3 regions of the Nonomuraea sp. NPDC051298 genome follow, and region 2 is predicted to be linked to each of the others. Evidence: riboswitches for the same ligand, from Rfam matches in the RefSeq annotation. Region 2 holds a riboswitch; each other region holds the start of a gene.

Region 1 (3,266 bases), on a different contig from region 2:
TGTGGATCTACCAGGCGCTCCACGTCGAGGCGGTGGCCGGCCTCGATGATGCGCCGCCCCTGGACGAGGTCGCGCGGCCGGTCGACGGCCAGCACCGCGGCCAGCGTGTCGCCCTCGGTGAGCCACACGGCCGACCACTTGCCCTCGGGCTCGCCCCGGTAGACGAGCCGCTCGCCCGCGGGGTGGTGGCCGGCGTACTGGAGCATGTGGCCGAACTGCTCGGACCAGAAGTACGGCACCGGGTCGTAGACCGCCTCCTCCCCCAGCAGCGTCGCGGCGGCCACCTCGGGGGCGTTGAGCGCGGTGTCCCAGTGCTCCACCCGCAGCCTGGTCCGCCAGCGGCGCGACCACCAGGCGGCGCAGTCGCCGACGGCGACGGTGCCGGGCAGCGAGGCGCGCAGGTGCTCGTCGGTCACGACGCCGTTGTGCAGGTCGATGTCGGCGCCGGCCAGCCATTCGATCGCGGGACGCACGCCGATGCCGGTCACGACGACGTGGGCCTCGACGAACTCGCCGCCCACCAGGCGCACGCCGCCCTCGTCGACCGACTCGACCATGGTGTCCAGGCGCAGGTCGATGCCGTCGTACCAGGGCAGGGTGCGGGCCCCGATCCCGGTGCCGACGGCGGTGGCGAGCGGGGTGGCGGCGCTCTCGACGACCGTGACGGCGCACCCGGCGCGGCGGGCCGCGGTGGCCACCTCCGCGCCGATCCAGCCCGCGCCGATGACCACGACGCGGGCTCCCGGCACGAGCACGGCCCGCAGCTCGTGGGCGTCGTCGAGGGTGCGCAGGACGTGCTGGGGGCCGTCGCCGGGCAGCCTGATCGGCTCGGCGCCGGTGGCGATGACCAGGCCGTCGTAGCGAAGCTCGCCCTCGGTCGTCTCCACGACGCCCGCGCGCAGCGACTTGGCGCTCACCCCCGGGCGGAAGTCGACCTCCATCGCGTGCAGGTCGGTGTCGACGAAGCTCGTGTCGGCCTCGCCCTTGAGCACGGCCTTGGACAGGGGCGGCCGGTCGTAGGGCCGATGGCGCTCCTCACCCAGCAGGGTGATCCGGCCGGTGAAGCCGCGCCCGCGCAGGGCCTCCACCGTACGCACTCCGGCCAGGCCGGCTCCCACCACCACGACATGGTTCACGTTCATGACCATAACGGGGGCGGTGCGTGCGTCCGTCACCGAGGCCGTAGGCTGTGGGCGTAAGACGCGCGGGAGTCCGGCCGTAACCGGGCTGAGAGGAAGGCTTTGCCGGGCCTTCGACCGCAAGACACCTGATCCGGATCATGCCGGCGAAGGGAGCGCAGGTGGACGTGATCGTGGGCGGCGGGGTCGTCGGGCTGTCGGTGGCCTGGCGGCTGGCGCGCGAAGGGCGGCCCGTCACCGTCGTCGACCCGGCCCCGGGCACGGGGGCCTCGCACGCGGCCGCGGGGATGCTGGCCCCGGTCAGCGAGGTGACCTACACCGAGGCGCCGCTGCTGCGGCTGGGGGTGGCCGCACTGCGCCGCTGGCCCGCCTTCGCCGCCGAACTCACCGCGGAGGCGGGCGCGGAGGTCGGCACGGGCGGTGGTGGCCTGCTCGATCTGCGTTCTGACGGCACGCTCGACGTGGCCTTCGGCGCCGACGACCTGGCCGCGCTGGACGAGCTGGCGGCGTTCATGGAGAAGCTGGGGCTGACGGTCGAGCGCCTGACCGGGCGCGAGTGCCGCCGCCTGGAGCCCATGCTGGCCCCGTCCGTACGCGGCGGGCTGCTGGCGCCCGGCGACGCCTGGGTGAACCCGCGCCGGGTGACGGCGGCGCTGCTGACCGCGCTGGAGCGGCGCGGCGTGCCCGTGGTGCGGGCGCGGGCGCGCGAGCTGCTGCGCGCGGGCGGCGCCGTCACGGGCGCGATCACCGGCGTGCGCCTCGACGGGCCCGGTGGCGAGATCCTGGAGGCAGAGCGGGTGGTGCTGGCCGCCGGAGCCTGGAGCACCGAGCTGGCCGAGGTGCCGGTACGCCCGGTCAAGGGGCAGATCATGCGGTTGCGCTCGCCGCGGCCGCTGCTCACCCGCTGCGTACGCGGCACCGTGCACGGCTCGTCGGTCTACCTGGTCCCCCGGGGCGACGGTGAGCTGGTGGTCGGGGCCACCCAGGAGGAGCTGGGCTTCGACACCCGGGTCACGGCCGGCGGCCTGTACGAGCTGCTGCGCGACGCCAGAGAGCTGGTGCCGGGCGTCACCGAGCTGGAGATCGGCGACGTGGTGGCCGGGCTGCGTCCCGGCACGCCGGACAACCTGCCGCTCATCGGCCCGAGCGGCACCCCGGGGCTGACGTACGCGACCGGGCACCATCGGGGCGGCGTGCTGCTGGCCCCGCTCACGACGGCCATCCTGCTGGGCGAGGAGAGCGAGCTGGCGGCGCTGTGCGCCCCAGGGAGATTTCGGGAAATTTCATGATTGTTAGCATCAACGGGGCCGCGCACGAGGTGGCCGAAGGCACGACCGTGGCGCAGGCCGTACGCACATTGACCTCGGCCACCACCGGCGTGGCCGTGGCACTGAACGACGAGGTGGTCATCCGCGGCGCCTGGGAGACGACGGCGCTCAGCGACCGTGACCGCGTGGAGGTTCTGACGGCGGTGCAAGGTGGATGATCTGATCATCGCCGGGGAGAAGTTCTCCTCCCGGCTCATCATGGGCACGGGCGGCGCCCCCTCGCTCGAGGTGCTCGACCAGGCGCTGGCGGCGTCGGGCACCGAGCTGACCACGGTGGCGATGCGGCGGCTCGACCCCGGCGCGCGCGGCTCCGTGCTCGACGTGCTGCGCGGGCGCGACATCAAGGTGCTGCCGAACACCGCGGGCTGCTTCACCGCGGGCGACGCCGTGCTGACGGCGCGGCTGGCCAGGGAGGCCCTGGGCACGAACTGGGTCAAGCTCGAGGTCATCGCCGACGAGCGCACGCTGCTGCCCGACCCGATCGAGACGTTCGACGCGGCCGAGCGGCTGGTGGCCGACGGGTTCGTGGTGCTGCCGTACATCGGGGACGATCCCGCGCTGGCGCGGCGGCTCGAGCAGGCCGGCTGCGCGGCCGTGATGCCCCTGGGGGCGCCGATCGGCTCCGGGCTGGGCATCCGCAACCCGCACAGCATCGAGCTGATCGTGGAGGCCGCCGGCGTGCCGGTGATCCTCGACGCGGGCATCGGCACGGCCAGCGACGCCGCCCTGGCGATGGAGCTGGGCTGCGACGCCGTGCTGCTGGCCACGGCCGTCACCCGGGCGCAGCGGCCCGACCTCA
Region 2 (3,266 bases):
TGGAACGAGCGCGCTGTCGGAGGGTCGAGCGACAGGTCGAACTGGTCCTCCCAACGGAACTCGAAGCGCGCGTCGGACAGGGCGTCGTCCCACTCCTGCGCGCCCGGGTGCCCCTTGGCCAGGTCGGCGGCGTGGGCGGCGATCTTGTACGTGATGACGCCGGTCTTGACGTCGTCCTTGCCCGGCAGGCCGAGGTGCTCCTTGGGGGTGACGTAGCAGAGCATGGCCGTGCCGTACCAGCCGATCATCGCGGCCCCGATGCCGGAGGTGATGTGGTCGTAGCCCGGGGCGATGTCGGTCACGAGCGGCCCCAGCGTGTAGAAGGGCGCGTCGTCGCACAGCTCGCGCTGCAGGTCGACGTTCTCTTTGATCTTGTGCATGGGCACGTGGCCCGGCCCCTCGATCATCACCTGGACGTCGTGCTCGCGCGCGATGCCGGTCAGCTCTCCGAGTGTGCGCAGCTCGGCGAACTGGGCCTCGTCGTTGGCGTCGGCGATCGAGCCGGGACGCAGCCCGTCGCCCAGCGAGTACGACACGTCGTAGCGGGCCAGGATCTCGCACATCTCGGCGAAGTTCTCGTACAGGAAGCTCTCGCGGTGGTGCGCCAGGCACCAGGCGGCCATGATCGAACCCCCGCGCGAGACGATGCCGGTCTTGCGTCGGGTCGTGAGCGGCACGTGCGCCAGCCGCACGCCCGCGTGCACGGTCACGTAGTCGACGCCCTGCTCGCACTGCTCGATCAGCGTGTCGCGGTAGACCTCCCACGACAGCGCCTCCGGGCGGCCCTTGACCTTCTCCAGCGCCTGGTAGATGGGCACGGTGCCGACCGGGACGGGCGAGTTGCGCAGGATCCACTCGCGGGTTTCGTGGATGTCGGCGCCGGTGGACAGGTCCATGATCGTGTCGGCTCCCCAGCGGGTGGCCCAGGTCATCTTCTCGACCTCCTCCTCGATCGAGGAGGTGACGGCGGAGTTGCCGATGTTGGCGTTGATCTTCACGAGGAAGTTCCGGCCGATGATCATGGGCTCGGACTCGGGATGGTTGACGTTCGCGGGGATGATGGCCCGGCCCGCAGCGACCTCCTGGCGGACGAACTCGGGCGCGACTCCCTCGCGCACGGCCACGTACTCCATCTCCGTGGTCACCAGCCCGCGCCGGGCGCAGGCGACCTGCGTGACCGGCTGCCCGGCCGCCCGCCGCTCCCGGATCCACGCCTCGCGCAGGCGCGGCAGCCCGCGCCGGAGGTCGGGCTCGAAAGCGGGGTCGGTGTAGGGGCCGGAGGTGTCGTACAGCGTCACCGCCGAGCCGTCGGACAGTCGCACCTGCCGCATCGGCACCCGCAGCTCACCGCTGTAGATCTTGGAAAAGCGCGCGTCACTCATCGCGCAAACTCCCTTCGCCGGCATTATCCGGAGCAGGTTCTGGCGGTCGGCGGCTGTCAGCCGTCCTCTCAGCCCGGTCCACACCGGGCTCCCGCGTTGGACGGCGGTGATCGTACCCAGACCCGCCCCCGGTCGAAACATCGCGGGCGAGGTTTGGGGACCGCCCTGGGCGGTACGGTCCCATCAGGGGAAACATGATGAGATTCGCCGCTGTCATTGGACTACTCGTCGTGATGGCCGCGTCCGGTGCCACCGCAGCGGCCGGGGACGGCATGGGGAAGCACGAGGTCAGCCAGGAGCAGTACGACATCCTGATCGGCCAGTGCCGCTACTCCGACACCGGGAAGGCGAAGTGCCGAGAGGCGGTCAAGGAGATGTACCGCGTCGGCAGAACAGATCACAACCTCGACTGCCGGACGTACTCCGGCGTGACCGTCTGCGGCCTGCTCCGGCTCGGCAAGGCCGAGCGCGCGTGCGTTCGCGAGTCCGAGGCCAAGGGGCTCCCGTTCCGCCGGGCCGAGGTGGAGTGCTACGCGCTGGTCTGAGGAGCTGAGTACGTTGATCATCGTTGGCGTCGACGGTTCCCGTACCGGCCTGGAGGCCGCCGGGTGGGCCGCCACGGAGGCGGCGCTGCGCCGCAGGCCGCTGACGGTGGCGCACGCCGTGCCCAAGTGGGTGTGCGAGGAGGGGCCCATCCGCTACGCCGAGGTGGCGCGGTGGATGCGGGACGGCGCGAACAGCGTCCTCATCTCCGCCCAGGACCGCGCGCGCCGGGAGTGCCCGCAGGTGGACGTCGAGGGCGTGCTGCTGCCGGGCGATCCCCGCTCGGCGCTGGTGAAGGCGGCCGAGGCGGCCGAGTTGCTGGTCGTCGGCAGCCGTGGCATCGGCGGCGTGCGGGGGCTGCTGGTGGGGTCGGTGGCGTACGGGGTGGCCACCCACGCCCCTGCGAACGTGGTCCTGGTCCACGGTCGGCCCGCCGTCCCGCACGGCGAGATCGTGGCAGGGACGGACGGCTCTCCCTGCGCCACGCGAGCGCTCGAGTTCGCGTTCGCCGAGGCGGAGCTGCGGGGGGCACGACTGCGTGCCGTACAGGCGTGGGCCTGGCCCCACGTGAGCGGCTTCGAACCGGCAGACAGGGAGAGCGAGCAGGACGTCCTGCGCGCGCTGAAGACCTCACTGACCGAGCACCGCGAACGGCACCCCGAGGTGGACGTGGTGGCCGAGGTCGTGCACGGGCATCCGGTGGAGGTGCTCAAGGAGGCCGCCTCGGAGGCCGACCTGCTGGTGGTGGGGTCGCGGGGACACGGGCAGCTCGCGGGGATGCTCATCGGCTCGATCAGCCAGGCCATGCTCCACCACGCCCCCTGCCCGCTGGCAGTGGTCCGCGTCTGAGCGAAGCCCGCCGCCCGAGCCCCCTCCGAAGGTCGTCACGAGGACTGGGTCACCACCGGGACGCCTTCGCTGGCCTGCACCAGCACGAACCCCTGCCCTCTGAACGCCAGTTGCATGGCCTCCCCGCTCCCCCGCCCGATCAGCGCCCCCGCCTTCATCGTCCGGTTGACCCCGACCTGCAGCCCCGCGCTCCAGCAGACCGCGGACTGCCCGTCGGCGAACGTCGGCATCCGGGCGGCGTCGAGCAGCACCGGCGTGCCGTGCGTGGTGATGGCCACCCACCCCGTGCCGGTGACGGTGGTGTTGAACAGCCCGCCGGCCGCCACCCCCGCCCCCTGGACGCGCTTGATGTCCCAGGTGAGCTGCGGCTGGAAGGCCAGCAGGTTGCGCCCGTTGACCGTGATGCCCTCGTTCTCCAGGAAGAACAGGTGAATGTCGTCGGCGTTGTCGGCCAGGTAGAGCTGCCCCTCGCCGCGTACGCGCATCAGCGAG
Region 3 (3,266 bases), on a different contig from region 2:
GTGGCCAGGGTGCACGCGCTCGGCCGCCGTACCGGGCGGGCGGATCCGCCGATCCTGGAGCGGGCGGGCGTCAGGCTCGACTGGGCGCACCGGCAGGTGTTCCGCGACGGCGTGTACGTGCCGCTGGCCCGCAAGGAGTTCGGCGTGCTGGCCGAGCTGCTACGGGCCGCGGGCACGGTCGTGTCGGCCGAGGAACTGCTGGAGCGGGTGTGGGACGAGCACATCGATCCGTTCACCAACACCGTCCGCACCACGATGATGAAGCTGCGCAGGAAGCTCGGGGAGCCCCAGGTGATCGAGACCGTGCCCGGCGCGGGATACCGCGTCCCATGAGCGTGCGGTTGCGTTTCGCGCTGGCCTGCGCGGCGCTGTTCGCGGTGCTCGGAGGGCTGGTCCTGACGGGCGTCTACCTGGTGACGTCGCAGAGCCTGGAATACCGCGGCGGGCTGCTCACTCCCGACTCGATCAGCGTTCAGGACGGCCGCGGCTTCACCCGCGGCTTCATCCGCGGCAACGATGCCTACGAGATCGCGCGGAGCCGGGCGATGCAGGTGGTCGCCGTCTATCAACGCGACACGCTCGCCAACGTCAGGAACGTCGGCGCGCTGGCGGTGCTGGCCGGGGCGGGTGCGGCGTTCGCGGTCGGCTGGCGGGCGGCGGGCTGGGTGGTTCGGCCGGTCAAGGCGGTGACCGAGACCGCGCGGCGGGTGGCGCAGAGCCACGACCTGACCGAGCGCATCGCGTACGAGGGGCCGCGCGAGGAGGCCAAGGAACTGGCCGACATCTTCGACACGATGCTGGACCGGCTGGCCCGCTCGTTCGACGGGCAGCGGCGCTTCGTCGCCAACGCCGCCCACGAGCTGCGCACCCCGCTGACGATCAACCGCACGCTGGTGGACGTGGCCGTGCGCCGGCCCGATGCCACGGACGACGTCAAGCGGCTGGGCGAGTCGCTGCTGCTGGTCAACGGCCGCCACGAGCGGCTCATCGACGGCCTGCTGGCGCTGGCCGAGGGCGAGCAGACGGTGCTCGACCGGCACTCGTTCGACCTGATGGACGTGGCCGAGCACGTGCTGGACCTGGCCGCGGCCGAGGCGGCCGAGCGGGAGGTGACGATACACCGGCTGCTCGACGCGGCTCCGACGATGGGCGAGGCGGTGCTGGTCGAGCGGCTGGTGCAGAACCTGGTGGAGAACGCGATCCGGCACAACCACCCCAAGGGCGAGGTGTGGGTGACCACGCGGCAGCGCACCGAGCAGGCGGAGCTGGTGGTGGCCAACACCGGGCTGCAGGTGCCGGCGTACGAGATCGAGACGATCTTCCAGCCGTTCCGCCGGCTGCACGGCGACCGGCTGCGCTCTGAACGGGGCAGCGGGCTGGGGCTCTCGATCGTACGGGTGATCGCCGAGGCGCACGGCGGCACGGTCGTCGCCCGGCCGCGTGACGAGGGCGGGCTGACGATCACCGTGGAGCTGCCCATCGGGTGAGGCGGCGCTGTCGGCGCCGGGGGGTGGCTGAGGACGGACGAATAGTGCATCATGGGGTCGCGCGCCGGGGTGATCTCCGGTTCGCAGACCGATCGTCGCGGGAGCTCGGGGTTCGCCGGGCTGAGAGGGCAGCCAGATCCGCTGCCGACCGCATGAACCTGTCCGGGTAATGCCGGCGTAGGGAGTGTGCGATGACGCATGGCGTCGAAGAAGTCCCGCTGACCCTCGAAGGCCGGCCGCCGAGGACCCTGGGGGTGCTCGACCAGGGCGCGCTCTGGGCGAACCTCGGTGTCAGCCTGCTGGGCTTCTCCGGGGCGCTGGTGCTGCTCGATCCCCTCGGCAACGCCCCGCTCAGCCTGGCCGCGGCGCTCGTGGCCACGGTGGTCGGCAGCCTGATCGGCACAGCCATGGTGGGTCTGTCGGCCGTGCCTGGCACGCGTACGGGGCAGCCGGCGATGGTGCTGCTGCGCGGGCTGTTCGGGGCCAGGATCTCCTACGTGCCCACGGTGCTGAACATCGTGCAGATGCTGGGCTGGGGCGCGTTCGAGCTGTGGGTGATCGCGAAGGGCGCCACCGCGATCTTCGGGTCGGTGCCGTACCAGGTGTGGGTGATCGTGGCGGGGGTGCTGACCACGGCGCTGACGATCTGGCCGCTCGGTTCGGTCCGGCTGCTGCGCCGGTACGTCACCGTCGGCGTGATCGTCTCGATGGTCTGGTTCACGGTGTTCTTCCTGCGCGAGGCCCCCGTGCACCAGGGCGGCGACTGGACGGCCTTCCCCGCCGCGGTCGACTACGTGATCGCGCTGTCGGTGTCGTGGGTGCCGATGGCCGCCGACTTCGCCCGCCACTCGCGTTCAGGGCGGGCCGCGTTCACCGGCGTGGTGGGCGGCTACACGCTGGCCCAGGTGGCCTGCCTGGGGCTGGGCGTCTACGCGGTGGCCATCGCGGGCGCGGCCGGGGTGTCGGCCGATCCGACGTCGGTGTTCGGGCCGTTCGTGGCGGTGCCGCTGGGCGCGCTGTTCTTCGGCATCCTGGTGCTGCGGGAGACCGACCAGTCGTTCGCCAACGTCTACTCCACCACGGTGTCGCTGCAGAACCTGATGCCGCGCATGGACCGGCGCGTCTTCTCCGCCGTCATCGGCGTGCTCACCGTGGTGATCGCCCTCTTCGTGGACGTCAACTCCTACGGCTCGTTCCTCAGCGTGATCGGCGCGGTGTTCGTCCCGATGTTCGCGGTGCTCGCGATCGAGTACTTCGTGCTGGGCGGAGCCGGCCGCTGGAACACCGCGCAGGACGCGCCCTCGCGGTGGGCGATGCTGGTGCCGTGGGCGCTGGGCTTCGTGGCCTACTGGCTGACGACCTCGACGCCGACCGTGCCCGCCTGGGACGGGCTGTGGGCGGGCCTGCGCGAGGCCATCGGCTTCGCCCGGCAGCCGTGGATGAACGGCGCGCTCGGCGGGGCCTTGGCGGCCGCGCTGGTGACGCTGGTCATCGGCCTGTTGACGCGGCGGCCCGCCGTTCGACGTTGAGCAGGTGCTGCTTGGCGGGCAGGCCGCCCGCGTAGTCGCCGAGCTGGCCGTCCTCGCGCACCACCCGGTGGCAGGGCACGATCACGCACACGGGGTTGGAGGCGAGCGCGTTGCCGATGGCCCGCAGCGCGCGGGGGCGGCCGATGCTCTCGCCGATCTGCTCCAGCGTGGTGGTCGTGCCGTAGGGGACCGCCACGGTCTTCTGCAGCACCGTGCGCGCGAAGGTCGTGGCCAGCGTGAGATCGACCGG

Evidence for each region. A riboswitch is a leader RNA that binds a small molecule or an ion and turns the genes downstream of it on or off. The one in region 2 is predicted to bind thiamine pyrophosphate.
Region 1: linked by a shared signal. The riboswitch ahead of thiO (glycine oxidase ThiO) and the one ahead of thiC (phosphomethylpyrimidine synthase ThiC) in region 2 are both predicted to bind thiamine pyrophosphate.
Region 3: linked by a shared signal. The riboswitch ahead of ACZ6S0_RS42980 (purine-cytosine permease family protein) and the one ahead of thiC (phosphomethylpyrimidine synthase ThiC) in region 2 are both predicted to bind thiamine pyrophosphate.

Annotation. Positions count from the first base shown of each region.
Region 1 is NZ_JBVJIM010000002.1:543,685-546,950, reverse strand. It holds gene ACZ6S0_RS07835 (NAD(P)/FAD-dependent oxidoreductase) at 1-1,136, opposite strand, end outside; TPP riboswitch at 1,195-1,311, shown strand; gene thiO (glycine oxidase ThiO) at 1,280-2,428, shown strand; gene thiS (sulfur carrier protein ThiS) at 2,425-2,625, shown strand; gene ACZ6S0_RS07820 (thiazole synthase) at 2,618-3,266, shown strand, end outside.
Region 2 is NZ_JBVJIM010000004.1:458,438-461,703, forward strand. It holds gene thiC (phosphomethylpyrimidine synthase ThiC) at 1-1,382, opposite strand, end outside; TPP riboswitch at 1,375-1,487, opposite strand; gene ACZ6S0_RS15695 (hypothetical protein) at 1,616-1,927, shown strand; gene ACZ6S0_RS15700 (universal stress protein) at 1,941-2,774, shown strand; gene ACZ6S0_RS15705 (AIM24 family protein) at 2,810-3,266, opposite strand, start outside.
Region 3 is NZ_JBVJIM010000025.1:34,769-38,034, reverse strand. It holds gene ACZ6S0_RS42990 (response regulator transcription factor) at 1-333, shown strand, start outside; gene ACZ6S0_RS42985 (sensor histidine kinase) at 330-1,487, shown strand; TPP riboswitch at 1,575-1,688, shown strand; gene ACZ6S0_RS42980 (purine-cytosine permease family protein) at 1,679-3,016, shown strand; gene ACZ6S0_RS42975 (methylated-DNA--[protein]-cysteine S-methyltransferase) at 2,976-3,266, opposite strand, start outside.